DNA from 3 places in the Kutzneria viridogrisea DSM 43870 genome. Region 3 is predicted to be linked to each of the others. Evidence: riboswitches for the same ligand, from Rfam matches in the RefSeq annotation. Region 3 holds a riboswitch; each other region holds the start of a gene.

Region 1 (4,367 bases), 2.2 Mb from region 3:
TGCCCAGGGACTGCATGGAGCACAGGTTGGGCACCCAGCGGGCGCGCTGCGCGTCGTTGCCGAAGGTGTCGACCATCCAGGCGACCATGTTGTGGATGGACAGGTAGCCCGCGATGGACGGGCAGCCCGTGGCCAGCGCCTCGAAGATCAGCGCGGCGTCCATCCTGGACAGTCCGCTGCCGCCGAGGTCCTCGCGCACGTAGACCCCGCCCATGCCCAGTTCGGCGGCCTTGCGCAGCACGTCGACCGGGAAGTGCTTGTCCTGGTCCCACTGCACGGCGTTGGGCGCCAAGTGCTCCTGGGCGAACTCCGCGGCGGTGGCCGCGATGGCCCGTTGGTCCTCGCTGAGGGTGAACACCGGGCTCACGCCATCGTCGGGATAACGAAGCTGGCACCCTGCCTGGTGCCCGCTGGCCAGCGCGTGGTGACCGTCTTGGTCTTGGTGTAGAACCGGATCGAGTCCGGTCCGTGCTGGTTGAGGTCGCCGAACCCGGACCGCTTCCAGCCGCCGAAGGTGTGGTAGGCAACGGGAACCGGGATCGGCACGTTGACGCCGATCATGCCGGTGTCCACCCGCCGGGTGAAGTCCCGCGCGGTGTCCCCGTCCCTGGTGAAGATCGCCACCCCGTTGCCGTACTCGTGCTCGGTGGGCAGCCGCAGCGCCTGCTCGTAGTCGCCGGCGCGCACGATGGACAGCACCGGGCCGAAGATCTCCTCGCGGTAGATCCTCATGTCCGTACCGACGTTGTCGAACAGACTGCCGCCGAGGAAGAATCCCTTCTCGTGTCCGGGCAACACGAAGTCGCGGCCGTCCACCACCAGTGCGGCGCCTTCGTCCACACCGGACTGGATGTACTCGCGGACCCGGTCCACGGCCTGACGGGTGACCAGCGGCCCGTAGTCGGCGGTCTCGTCCTGGGAGGTGCCGATCTTCAGCGCCCGCACGCGCGGGATCAGCTTGTCCAGCAAGGCTTCCGCGGTCTGCTCGCCGACCGGCACGGCCACCGAGATCGCCATGCAGCGCTCACCGGCCGAGCCGTAGCCCGCGCCGATCAGGGCGTCCACGGCCTGGTCCAGGTCCGCGTCCGGCATGATGATCATGTGGTTCTTGGCCCCGCCGAAGCACTGCGCGCGCTTGCCGTGCGCCGCGGCGGTCGAGTAGATGTACTGCGCGATCTCGGAGGAGCCGACAAAGCCCACTGCCCGCACACGGGAATCGGTGAGCAGCGTGTCCACGGCCTCCTTGCCGCCGTTGACCACGTTGAACACGCCCGGCGGCAGACCAGCCTCCAGGAACAGCTCGGCCAGCCGCAGCGGCACGGAGGGGTCGCGCTCGGAAGGCTTGAGCACGAAGGCGTTGCCGCAGGCGATCGCGGGGGCGGCCTTCCACAGCGGGATCATCGCGGGGAAGTTGAACGGGGTGATGCCCGCGACCACGCCCAGCGGCTGGCGCAGGGAGTGCACGTCGATGCCGGTGCCCGCGCCGTCGGTGAACTCACCCTTGAGCAGGTGCGGAATGCCCGCGGCGAACTCCACGACCTCGAGCCCGCGCTGGATGTCCCCGCGCGCGTCGGGCACGGTCTTGCCGTGCTCGCTGGCCAGCAGCCTGGCCAGCGGGTCCATCTCGCGCTGCACCAGGTCCAGGAAGCGCAGCAGCACGCGCGCGCGGCGCTGCGGGTTCCAGGCGGCCCACTCCTGCTGAGCCCGCTCGGCGTCGGCGATGGCCGCCTCGGTCTCGGCCCGGTCGGCCAGCGGCACCCGCGCCTGGACCTGACCGGTGTTGGGGTCCCACACGTCACCGAAGGCACCAGAGCTGCCCGGAATGTGCTTGCCACCAACGAAGTGCGTCAATTCGCGCATGACTGCCATGCGTGTCTTCTCCATCCTCGTGGACAACACGTGACGGCCACGGCCGGTGTCTGACTCCCGGGGCTGCACCCGGTCACAGTGGCGGGACCGCGCTGGACTCGCACCAGCTTCCCTGCACCGCGGCTCGATTTCGGACCATAGAGTAGGACGTCCGACTATGTCGATGCCGACTGTCGGAACCCTGAGGAGATCCCGGTCACCCCGCGCCGACACACCGCCATCTTGGGTTGCGCACGAGAGCCCACCCCTACATGTAGTATCTGCCGCGTCGATGGTTCGCCGGGCGCTCAACCCGGCGAGGCAAGAGGGAACCCGGTGCGAATCCGGGACTGCCCCGCAGCGGTGAGTGGGAACGACCGCCGTCAGACAGCACTGGGCGTGAGCCTGGGAAGCGACGGCCAGTAGGTCCGGGTACGCCCGGCCGCCCACGAGTCCGAAGACCTGCCATCGGTGTGCGCGCCACCGGCGCGCACGTCCGGTGTCCCGAGGGAGGGCAGCGTGCACAGGTCGCGGCCGCGCCGCGCACTGACGCCGCACCCGCTGGAGACCGGGCCTTTGGTCGGATCGAGCGAGGAGACCGGCGTGACCCAGTTACCACCCACGGGCTGAGCCCGGCTCCCCGCACTCCCCCACTTCACCGGTGGCCGCCGTCCTGGCCACCGGGCGTACACACCTGCCCTGAACAACCTGGAGCTCCCTCATGTCCGTGCAGTCCGAGGCGGGCGGCCGACTGGCCGCCGCCGGCGACACACCCTCGACGGTGCACGTCATCCGCCGCAACGGCGACGTGTCCGCCTTCGACCCCGCCAAGATCTCCACCGCGCTGGCCAAGGCCTGGCTCGCCGTGGAGGGCGCCGAGGCGGGCGCCTCCTCCCGGGTCCGCGAGGTGGTCGCCGAGCTGACCGGCCAGGTCGAGCTGGCACTGATGCGCCACGCCGGGCCCGAGCGCCCGCTGCACATCGAGCAGATCCAGGACCAGGTGGAGCTGGCACTGATGCGCGACGGGCACCACAAGGTGGCCCGCGCCTACGTGCTGTACCGCGAGGAGCACGCCAAGGCCCGCGAGGTGGAGCCGCAGGCGGCGCCGAGCCGCCCGGCGATCTCGGTGCGCCGCCCCGACGGCACGGTCGAGCCGCTGGACGCCGGCCGCCTGGAGCTGGTGATCACCGAGGCCTGCGCCGGACTGGAGGCGGTCTCGGCGGCGGCCGTGCTGACCGAGACCCGGCGCAACCTCTACGACGGCATCACCGCCGAGGAGCTGACCCTCGCGCCGGTGATGGCCGCGCGCACGATGGTCGAGAACGACCCGAACTACTCGCTGGTCAGCGCCCGGCTGCTGCTGGACAAGGCGCGGGCCGAGGCGCTGAGCTACCTCGCCGGCCAGGCGCGCACCGCCAGCCACGCGGAGATGACCGGGCTGTACCCGGGCTACTTCGCCGAGTTCGTGGCCAAGGGCATCGAACTGGGCCAGTTGGAGCCCGAGCTGGGCACCTTCGACCTGGCCCGGCTGGGCGCCGCCCTGCTGCCCGACGGGGACCTGCGGTTCCAGTTCCTGGGCCTGCAAACCCTGTACGACCGCTACCTGCTGCACCACGCGGGCACCCGCTACGAGCTGCCGCAGGCGTTCTTCATGCGGGTGGCCATGGGCCTGGCGCTGCGCGAGGACGACCGGGACGCGCGCGCGATCGAGTTCTACACCCTGTTGTCCAGCTTCGACTTCATGTGCTCCACGCCGACGCTGTTCAACTCGGGCACGACCCGCCCACAGCTGTCCTCCTGCTTCCTGACCACCGTGGACGACGACCTCACCAGCATCTTCCACGGCATCAGCAACAACGCCCTGCTCTCCAAGTACGCGGGCGGGCTGGGCAACGACTGGACCCCGGTGCGCGGCATCGGCGCGCACATCAAGGGCACCAATGGGTCCTCGCAGGGCGTCGTGCCCTTCCTGAAGATCGCCAACGACACGGCGGTCGCGGTGAATCAGGGAGGAAAACGGAAGGGCGCGGTCTGCGCCTACCTGGAGACCTGGCACGTGGACATCGAGGAGTTCCTCGATCTGCGCAAGAACACCGGTGACGACCGGCGGCGCACCCACGACATGAACACCGCGAACTGGGTGCCCGACGAGTTCCTGCGCCGGGTGCGGGCCGACGGCCAGTGGACCCTGTTCTCCCCCGACGAGGTGCCCGAGCTGCACGACAGCTACGGCAACGTCTTCGCGCAGCGCTACCGCGAGTACGAGGCCGCCGCCGACCGCGGTGAGATCAAGGTGTACCGCAGGGTCAAGGCCAAGGACCTGTGGCGGCGCATGCTGACCATGCTGTTCGAGACCGGCCACCCGTGGATCACCTTCAAGGACCCGTGCAACCTGCGTTCCCCGCAGCAGCACTCGGGTGTGGTGCACTCCTCCAACCTGTGCACCGAGATCACCCTGAACACCACGGTCGATGAGGTCGCGGTCTGCAACCTGGGGTCGATCAACCTGGCCCAGCACG
Region 2 (4,367 bases), 3.0 Mb from region 3:
TCTACCGCACGCGGGTGAACGACGTGCTGCTCGCCGCGCTCGCCTGGGCACTGACACGGTGGACCGGGCGCGACCGGATCAGCATCGACCTGGAAGGACACGGGCGCGAGGACATCCTCGACGACATCGACCTGTCCCGGACCGTGGGCTGGTTCACCACCGTGTTCCCGGTCGCCCTCGACGTGACTGCGGGGGAGTGGCGGGGACTGGTCAAGTCGGTGCGCAGGCAACTCCGCGCCACACCTGGTAACGGGTTCGGGTTCGGCGCGCTGCGCTACCTCGGTGCCCCACAGGTACGGGAACGGCTGACCCGTACCGGCCCCCGGCTGGCGTTCAACTACCTCGGGCAGTGGGACGCGACCGGGGACCAGGAGCTCGACGGGCTGTACCGGGCCTCGCTGGGATCCCTCGGTCAGGACCAGGACCCGGCCGACCGGGGCTCGCACCCGGTGGAGGTGGTCGGCGGGGTGACCGGCGGACGGCTCGGCTTCGCCTGGTACTACCAGCCCGACCTGTTCGACGAGGCCACCATCGAGGCCGTCGCCGCCGACTTCGCCACCGCGCTGCGGCACATCGCCGGTGACTGCCGGGGCGGTGCCCGATGATCCCGCTCTCGCGCAACCGCAACTACCAGGTGCTGTGGGGCAGCCAGGCGCTGGCCGAGCTGGGGTTCAGCGCCTCGGTGCTGGCTTTCCCGTTGCTGGTGCTGGCGGTGACCCAGTCCCCGGTGGCGGCTGGCCTGGTGATGGGCATCGACTCGGCGGCCCAGTTGCTGGCCGGTCTGCCCGCGGGGGCGCTGGCCGACCGCTGGGACCGCAAGCGGCTGATGCTGTGCTGCGAGGCGGCGCAGGCCGTGGCCGTCGCGGCGCTGGTCGTGGCGCTGTGGCTGGGCGTGGCCGACGTGCCGCTGATGGCCGGGGTCGCCGCGGTGATGGGGACCTGCCGTGCCCTGTTCGAACCCGCGGAGGAGGCGAGCCTGCCCAGGGTGGTGCCCGCCGAGCAGTTGGGGCAGGCCGTCGCGCTGAACTCGGCGCGCGGGTACTTCGGCCAGATGACGGGCAACGCGCTCGGCGGTGTGTTGTACGGAATCCGCGCGTGGCTGCCGTTCGCACTGGACGCCGTGACGCACACCCTGGCCTTCGTCGGCCTGCTGTTCCTGAAGATGCCGAAGCAGGAGCGTGCCCGCGCGCCCCTGCGCGAGCTGCACCTGGAGATCGCGGCGGGCCTGCGCTGGCTGGTGCGGCAGCCGCTGCTCCGCGTGATCGCCCTGTGCGCGGTCAGCCTGAACTTCTTCTTCTACGCCTACTACCTGGTCGTGGTCGCCCTGGCCCGGCAGCGCGGGGTGCCGGAGTTCGAGATCGGGCTGATGGCCTCCGTGCTCGGGGTCGGGGGCATGCTGGGCGCCCTGCTCGCTCCCTGGCTGCTCAAGGTGCTCAGCCCGTACCTGTCGATCATCAGCGTGTTCTGGGCGCTGGTCGCGCTCACCCCGCTGGCCCTCGTGCTGCACAACGGCTACCTGCTCGGTGCCCTGTTCTGCGGCATGTCCCTGCTCACCCCGACCGCCAACACGACGATCATGACCTACCAGTTGCTGCTCACCCCCGACGAACTCCGGGGCCGCACAGCTGGGGTGATGAGCGTCGTCGCGGGCATCGCCAGCACGGCCGGACCCGCGGTGGGCGGTCTGCTCGTGGAACTGGCTGGCGGGGAGGTCGCCGTGCTGGTGTGTACCGGGGGCATCGCGCTGCTGGCCGTGCTGGCTACGGCGAACAGGACGCTGCGCCGATTCCCCCGACAGGCCGAAGCCACACCACTGGCCGGGTTTCTGCCTCAACAAGAAAGGTGACGACAGTGCGAGACGACATCAGCTACCAGGTGCTGGTCAACGACGAGGAGCAGTACTCGCTGTGGCCGCTGGACAACGAGGTGCCCGCCGGGTGGCGAGCAGTGGGCAAGCAGGGCAGCAAGCAGGAGTGCATGAGCTACGTGGACGAGGTGTGGACCGACATGCGCCCGCGCAGCCTGCGCGAGCAGATGGCCGCCAACAGCTGACCAGCGCTGTGCCCGGGCCGAACCCGGCTCGGGCACAGCCCCCGGCCGCCGCTACGGCCAGGCCGTTCTGACCCGCGGCCTGTCAACTGCCACTGGTTGGCAGCTAGGCTGCCTCCGCCAGTGGTTCACCAGTTCCCCGCGAGCTGGTGAGGCAACAGGGAACCCGGTGTGAGACCGGGACTGCCCCGCAGCGGTGAGTGGGAACGACCGCCGTCATCGAGCACTGGGCCGCACGGCCTGGGAAGCGACGGCCAGTAGGACCGCCGGAGTGATCCGGCGGGTGCCCGCGAGTCCGAAGACCTGCCACCGGTGCGTGTGCCGCCCGGCGCGCGCGAGGTCCGGAGTCGCTCGGGCGGGCTCACGGTCGCGACCGGTCACCGGACCTCTCCCCACGCTCACGAGGAGAGAGCCGTGCGCCAGCCCCCGCTCGCCGCCACCCGTCCCGGAACGGGAGGCGGTCGGCATGTCCGCGACTGACCGCGCTCCCGCCCGCACCCCGATGCTGGGCACCCGGCGGGACTGGGTGCGCATCGGCGGGGTGTTCGCCGTGATCGCCCTGCTGCACGTGGTGGCTTGGGGGATGCTGCTGCTCGCCGTCATCCCCGGCCACTACGCGGTGGGCACCCAGGTGTTCGGCATCGGGTTGGGCGTCACCGCCTACACCCTCGGGCTGCGGCACGCCTTCGACGCCGACCACATCGCCGCCATCGACAACACCACCCGCAAGCTGATGGCCGACGGCAAGAAGCCCGTGTCGGTCGGGTTCTGGTTCGCCCTCGGCCACTCGACGGTGGTGCTGGTACTCGCGGTGCTGATCGCGGTCGGCACCCGCGTGGTCGGCACGCTCACCGACGAGGACTCCAGCACCCACCAGGTCCTCGGGCTGATCGGCACCAGCGTGTCCGGGCTGTTCCTGTACCTGATCGGCGCGCTGAACCTGGTGGCGCTGGTGGGCATCGTGCGGGTCTGGCGCTCGATGCGCCACGACCGCTTCGACGAGGCCGAACTGGAGGCCAGGCTCAACGAGCGCGGGCTGTTCAACCGCTTCCTGGGCCGGGTCACCCGCTCGATCAGCCGGCCGGGCCAGATGTACCCGGTTGGGCTGCTGTTCGGGATCGGCTTCGACACCGCGACCGAGGTCACGCTGTTGGTGCTGGCGGGCAGCGGGGCCGCCAGCGGGCTGCCGTGGTACGTGATCGTGGTGCTGCCGCTGCTGTTCGCCGCGGGCATGACCCTGCTGGACACGCTGGACGGCACGTTCATGAACTTCGCCTACCAGTGGGCCTTCGCCAACCCGGTGCGCAAGGTCTACTACAACATCGTGATCACCGGCCTGTCGGTGGCCGTCGCCCTGCTGATCGGCAGCATCGAGCTGATCGGCCTGCTGCGGGACAAGCTCGGCCTCACCGACCCGGTCACGGGCTGGATCGCCGACCTGGACCTCAACAACGTCGGGTTCGTCATCGTGGGCCTGTTCGTCGCGGTGTGGGCGGTGGCCATCGCCTACTGGCGGATCGCCGGGGTGGAACAGCGCTGGACCACGCGGTTCGGCCAGGGGATCGGCCACCAGTAGCTGGTCGGGCCCACCAACCAGGTTTCAGGCGCCGAGGCCCACGAAGGCGCCGTTGGCGGTGAAGGCCAGCTTGGCGAAGCGCTCGCCGATGCGGCGGTGGGTGGCGGCGTCCGGGTGGAGGTCGTCGGGCAGCGGCAACTCGGTGGAGTCCGACTCACCGTAGAGCGCGCGGCCGTCCAGGTAGTGCAGGTTCGGATCCTGGGCGGCCCGCTGCGCGACGATCCGGGCCAGTTCGTCCCGGATGACGCCCAGGGTCAGTTTCCCGCTCGCACGGTCCGCCGGATCGCCCGTGGCCCGGAACCGCAGTTGGCCGGTGCTGAAGTCCGGGGCGCTGGGACCCGGCGTGTCCTCGTGGATGGGGCACAGGATGGGCGAGACGACCAGCAGCGGCGTGCTGGGGTGGCCTTCGCGGATGGTGTCAAGGAAGCCGTGCACGGCGGGGATGAAGGCGCGCAGGCGCATCAGGTCGGCGTTGACCAGGTTGATGCCGATCTTGACGCTGATCAGGTCGGCGGGGGTGTCGCGCATGGTGCGGGCGGTGAACGGGTCGAGCAGGGCGCTGCCGCCCATGCCGAGGTTGACCAGTTCCACGCCGCCGAGCGAGGCGGCGAGCGCGGGCCAGATGGTGGTGGGGCTGGCGGCGTTGGAGCCGTGGCTGATCGAGCTGCCGTGGTGGAGCCACACCCGGCGGCCCCGGTCCGGTGCGGGCTCGACGGGCGAGTCGGTGCGCAGGGCGAGGAGT
Region 3 (4,367 bases):
CCGCGTGCGCTACGTGAAGCCGCACGGCGCGCTGTACAACGCGATCGTCACGCACGCCGAGCAGGCCGCCGCCGTGGTGGAGGCCGTGCGGCTCTACGACCCGCGACTGCCGGTGCTCGGCCTGCCCGGTTCGCAGTGGCTCGTGCAGGCCGAGGCCGCCGGGCTGACCACGGTGCGTGAGGCGTTCGCGGACCGCGCCTACAACCCCGACGGCTCGCTGGTGTCCCGCCGACTGCCCGGGGCCGTGGTGCACGACGCCGAGGAGGTGGTGGCCCGCTGCACGCGAATGGCCTTGCAGGGCACCGTGATCGCCGTGGACGGCTCGGAGGTGGACGTGCGGCCCCAGTCGTTGTGCGTGCACGGCGACACCCCGGGCGCCGTGCGGATCGCACGCCAGGTCCGCGCCGCCCTGCTCGCCGCCAACGCCCACATCCGCCCGTTCGCCTGACGCAAACACACCGTACGGGAACGTCCGACACGCGGTACGCGAAGCGCCGACACGCGCTGTGCCCCGCGTGTCGGCGCTTCCGGTACCGCGTGTCGGCGCTTCCGGTACGGCGTGTTTGCGCTTGCGGGACTCGCGGTCAGGGGCGGGTCTGGACTTGGCGCAGGGCGTCGGCCTCGGCGGGTTGGCCGGTGACGAGCAGCAGGCCGCGGGCCTCCTCGCACAGCTGCGGGACCTGGGGCGCCGACCAGGCAGCGGCCGTCAGCAGCTCGGCGGCCTCCACCACGTGGCCGCGGTGGTACTCGGCCACGGCCAGGTTGCGGATCGCCCACGGGGACACCGCCAGCTCGATGGACCGGCGCCAGGCGGCGACCGCACCCTCCAGGTCGCGGGCGAACCAGCGGGCCGTGCCCAGGTGGTACGCGGACAGCCAGTTCTCCGGTGCGCGCTCCAGCAGGTAGCGCCAGTGCCTGCCGACGAGGCTGCGGCCAGGAGCACTGTTCGGATCACCAGCAGGCATGTTGCCCGCCAACAGGTCCAGCCAGGGCTGCTGCTCGAAACCCAGGCAGGAGAACGGGGTTGGCCGCAGCGAGGTCTTCATCCTGAACAGTTCCAGTGCACCCCAACCAGATCCGGCGCACAGCAGCTCGGCGGGCTCGTCGTCGGCGAAACGCCACCAGCCTGGCCGGGGGTCACCGGCCCGCACCCGGGTGCCCACGTGCAGCCGGTCCGATCCGGCGGGCAGCCAGAAGTCGACCTGGTAGGGCAGGTCCAGCACCTGGTCCCACTCCCACAGTCGCAGCACCGGGTCCCCGCCGGGACCGTCCACTGTGGCCGCGTACACCAGCGAGCCGCCCGCCGGGGAGAACACCGGCAGGTTGGCGGAGAGCTCGCGCTCGTCCTCCTTGTGCCACAGCGAATGCAGCCGCCCACCCAGTCCGGTGAGGACGGTCACGCGGACCAGCTCGTTCTCCAGCACCAGGGCCGGGACGGTTCTGGAGCGCGCGCAGGACAGGTCGGTGGCCGGTCTCGGCCAGGGCAGCACCACAGTTCCCGAACCTGTCGTCAACGGGGGCAACGGGCTTTCGAACCCCGAATCCGCCACCGGAACAACGATCTGGACCTGACGCAGCTGGGTCACCGCTCACTCCCCGACTCGCCTGCGCGAATGCTCCCGACCGCACGCCCGCCTGTCAACTCACGCGTCCCCCAACCAGGTCACGTTGACAGCGCGGCCGACGGCTCCTTACCGTGACCAGGCCGTGGTGACGGGAATCCGGTGCGGTACCGGAGCGGCCCTCGCCACTGTGATCGGGAGTCCACGGCGTACCCGGCGCGAACCGGGGTCACTGGGTGGCAGCACCTGGGAAGGCAAGCCGTGGTCGAAGTACCCGTCAGCCAGGAGACCGGCCACGGCACGCGAAGACCCCCACGAGGTGTTGGAGGCCGGCACCCGATGCCTGCTGCACGCAGTTCGGCCCCGTTCGCACCCCGGGCCCGGTTCACCTTCTTACTGATCGCGATGGCCTCACTACTGCTCGTGACCCTGCTGTTCGGGGTTGCGCTCGGTCCGGTGTCACTGTCCGTCGGCGAGGTGTTCTCCGTACTGGCCAGTCATGCCACTCACGGTGTCACCCAACCTGGCGACGCGATCGTATGGCAGGTCCGGGCGCCGCGCGTGCTGCTGGGCGCGGTGGCCGGCGCCTGCCTCGCGGCCACCGGGGTCGCCGTGCAGGCACTGGTCCGCAACGCGCTGGCGGACCCGTTCCTGCTTGGCGTGAGCTCCGGGGCCTCGGTGGGCGCGAGTTCGGTGCTGCTGTTCGGGGCGCTGGCCTGGCTGGGCAGCTGGGCCCTGACCGCGGGCGCCTTCCTCGGCGGGCTGGCGGCGATGCTGGCGGTGTTCGCGCTGGCCAGGACCGGTGGGCGGCTGCCAGCGCTGCGGCTGGTGCTCTCCGGTACGGCCATGGCCTACGTGTTCTCCGCGATGACCAGCCTGCTGATCTACCTGGCGCCGAACGCGGAGGGCGCCCGCACGGCGATCTTCTGGCTGCTGGGCAGCCTGGGCGGCGCCTCGTGGCAGAACCTGCTCATCCCGGCGATCGCCGCCGTGCTCGGGCTCGGATACCTTGCCGTGCAAGCCAAAGCGCTGGACGCCCTGGCCATGGGCGATGAGGCCGCGGGCACACTGGGCGTGGACGTGCGGGCGGTGCGCACCGGGCTGTACCTGGTGACGGCCCTGGTCACCGGTGCGGTGGTGGCGGCTGCCGGGGCGATCGGGTTCGTCGGGCTGATGCTGCCCCACCTGGTGCGGCTGCTGGTCGGCGCCGGGCACCGCAGGGTGCTGCCCGCCAGCGCGCTGCTCGGCGCCCTGTTCCTGGTGTGGACCGATGTGGCGGCCCGCATGGTGGTGGCGCCCGAGGAACTGCCCCTGGGTGTGATCACGGCGGTGTTCGGCGGGCCGGTGTTCCTGTTCCTGTTGCGGCGCAGGAGTTACGCCTTCGGTGGGGTGGCGTCGTGAGAGCGACGAGTACCAGCGAGGAGGTCTCGTGAGTCTGCTCGACGCGCGCGGGCTGCGCTACGAGGTCGGTGGCCAGGCCATCGTGCGGGACGTGAGCCTGGCCGTGGCACGCGGTGAGGTGGTCGGCCTGGTCGGGCCGAACGGCAGCGGCAAGACCACGGTGCTGCGCTCGGTGTTCCGCGCGCTGCGGCCCACCGGCGGTGCGGTCTGGCTGGCTGGGGAGGACCTGTTCTCGTTGCCGCCCAAGCAGGTTGCCAGGCGGATGTCCGTGGTGGCCCAGGACTCGCCGATGGAGTTCGACTTCACCGTGCGCGAGGTGGTGACCATGGGCCGGTTCGCGCACGAGGGCGGCGGCGCGCAGGACGCCGAGGCCTGCCAGCGGGCGCTGGACCTGGTCGGGCTGACCGAACTGGCGGACCGCAGCGTACTGACCCTGTCCGGCGGGGAGCGGCAGCGCGCGCTGATCGCCAGGGCACTGGCCCAGAACGGCGAACTCGTCGTGCTCGACGAACCGACCAACCACCTGGACATCGGCTACCAGCACGAGCTGATGCGCCTGCTGACCGGGCTGGGCATGACCGCCGTGGCAGCCCTGCACGACCTCAACCTGGCCGCGGGCTACTGCGACCGGATCTACGTGCTGCGGGCCGGACTGGTCGTGGCGGCGGGCACTCCCGAGCAGGTGCTCACCGAGGACCTGGTCGAGCAGGTGTTCGGCGTGCGCCCGCACCTGGTGGCCCACCCGGCCAGCGGCCGACCCCAACTGTTGTTCCCCAGCAAGGAGAATCCATGAGACGCGTGCTCGTCACGGTGGCGCTGGCCGCCCTGCTCGCGGGCTGCGGCACCACGCCCGCGCCCACCCCGGCGGGTGCGGGGCAGGCGGTGACGATCACCAACTGCGACCGCCAGGTCACCTACGACAAGGTGCCGACCCGGGTGGTCAGCAACGACATCAACACCACCGAGATGCTGCTGGCCCTCGGGCTGGCCGATCATGTGGCCGGGTACGCGGGCATCGAGGACAAGAACGTGAAGTCCCCGTATGCCAAGGAGTTCGCCTCGGTCAAGCGGCTGTCGGACAAGTACATCAGCAAGGAGGTGGTGCTCGGTGCCTCCCCCGACCTGGTGTTCGCGGGCTGGAACTACGGGTTCAGCGAGGCCAGCGGGGTCACCCCGGACAGCATGGCCGCGCTGGGCGTGCCCACCTACCAGCTGACCGAGGCCTGCCGCCAGCAGGGAAAGACCAACCGAGGGCTGGTCGACCCCATCGAGGCCGCCTTCACCGACCTGCTCAACCTGGGCCGGATCTTCGGCGTCCCCGAGCGGGCGGAGAAGCTGGTCGCCGAGCAGCGCGCCAAGATCGCCGGGGCGCGCAAGCCGGGCGCGGCGGCGCCGCAGGTCTTC

What was found. Region 3 has a riboswitch for cobalamin ahead of KALB_RS06750 (FecCD family ABC transporter permease). Riboswitches for the same ligand answer to the same signal wherever they lie in the genome.
Region 1: linked by a shared signal. The riboswitch ahead of KALB_RS16295 (CoA-acylating methylmalonate-semialdehyde dehydrogenase) and the one ahead of KALB_RS06750 (FecCD family ABC transporter permease) in region 3 are both predicted to bind cobalamin.
Region 2: linked by a shared signal. The riboswitch ahead of nicT (Nickel transporter NicT) and the one ahead of KALB_RS06750 (FecCD family ABC transporter permease) in region 3 are both predicted to bind cobalamin.

Annotation. Positions count from the first base shown of each region.
Region 1 is NZ_CP007155.1:3,628,221-3,632,587, reverse strand. It holds gene KALB_RS16300 (acyl-CoA dehydrogenase family protein) at 1-358, opposite strand, end outside; gene KALB_RS16295 (CoA-acylating methylmalonate-semialdehyde dehydrogenase) at 364-1,860, opposite strand; cobalamin riboswitch at 1,894-2,024, opposite strand; cobalamin riboswitch at 2,125-2,332, shown strand; gene KALB_RS16290 (ribonucleoside-diphosphate reductase subunit alpha) at 2,570-4,367, shown strand, end outside.
Region 2 is NZ_CP007155.1:4,430,460-4,434,826, forward strand. It holds gene KALB_RS19485 (non-ribosomal peptide synthase/polyketide synthase) at 1-605, shown strand, start outside; gene KALB_RS19490 (MFS transporter) at 602-1,846, shown strand; gene KALB_RS19495 (MbtH family protein) at 1,852-2,052, shown strand; cobalamin riboswitch at 2,157-2,374, shown strand; gene nicT (Nickel transporter NicT) at 2,516-3,625, shown strand; gene KALB_RS19505 (GDSL-type esterase/lipase family protein) at 3,650-4,367, opposite strand, start outside.
Region 3 is NZ_CP007155.1:1,449,663-1,454,029, reverse strand. It holds gene KALB_RS06760 (LamB/YcsF family protein) at 1-448, shown strand, start outside; gene KALB_RS06755 (tetratricopeptide repeat protein) at 585-1,586, opposite strand; cobalamin riboswitch at 1,692-1,874, shown strand; gene KALB_RS06750 (FecCD family ABC transporter permease) at 1,968-2,963, shown strand; gene KALB_RS06745 (ABC transporter ATP-binding protein) at 2,992-3,756, shown strand; gene KALB_RS06740 (ABC transporter substrate-binding protein) at 3,753-4,367, shown strand, end outside.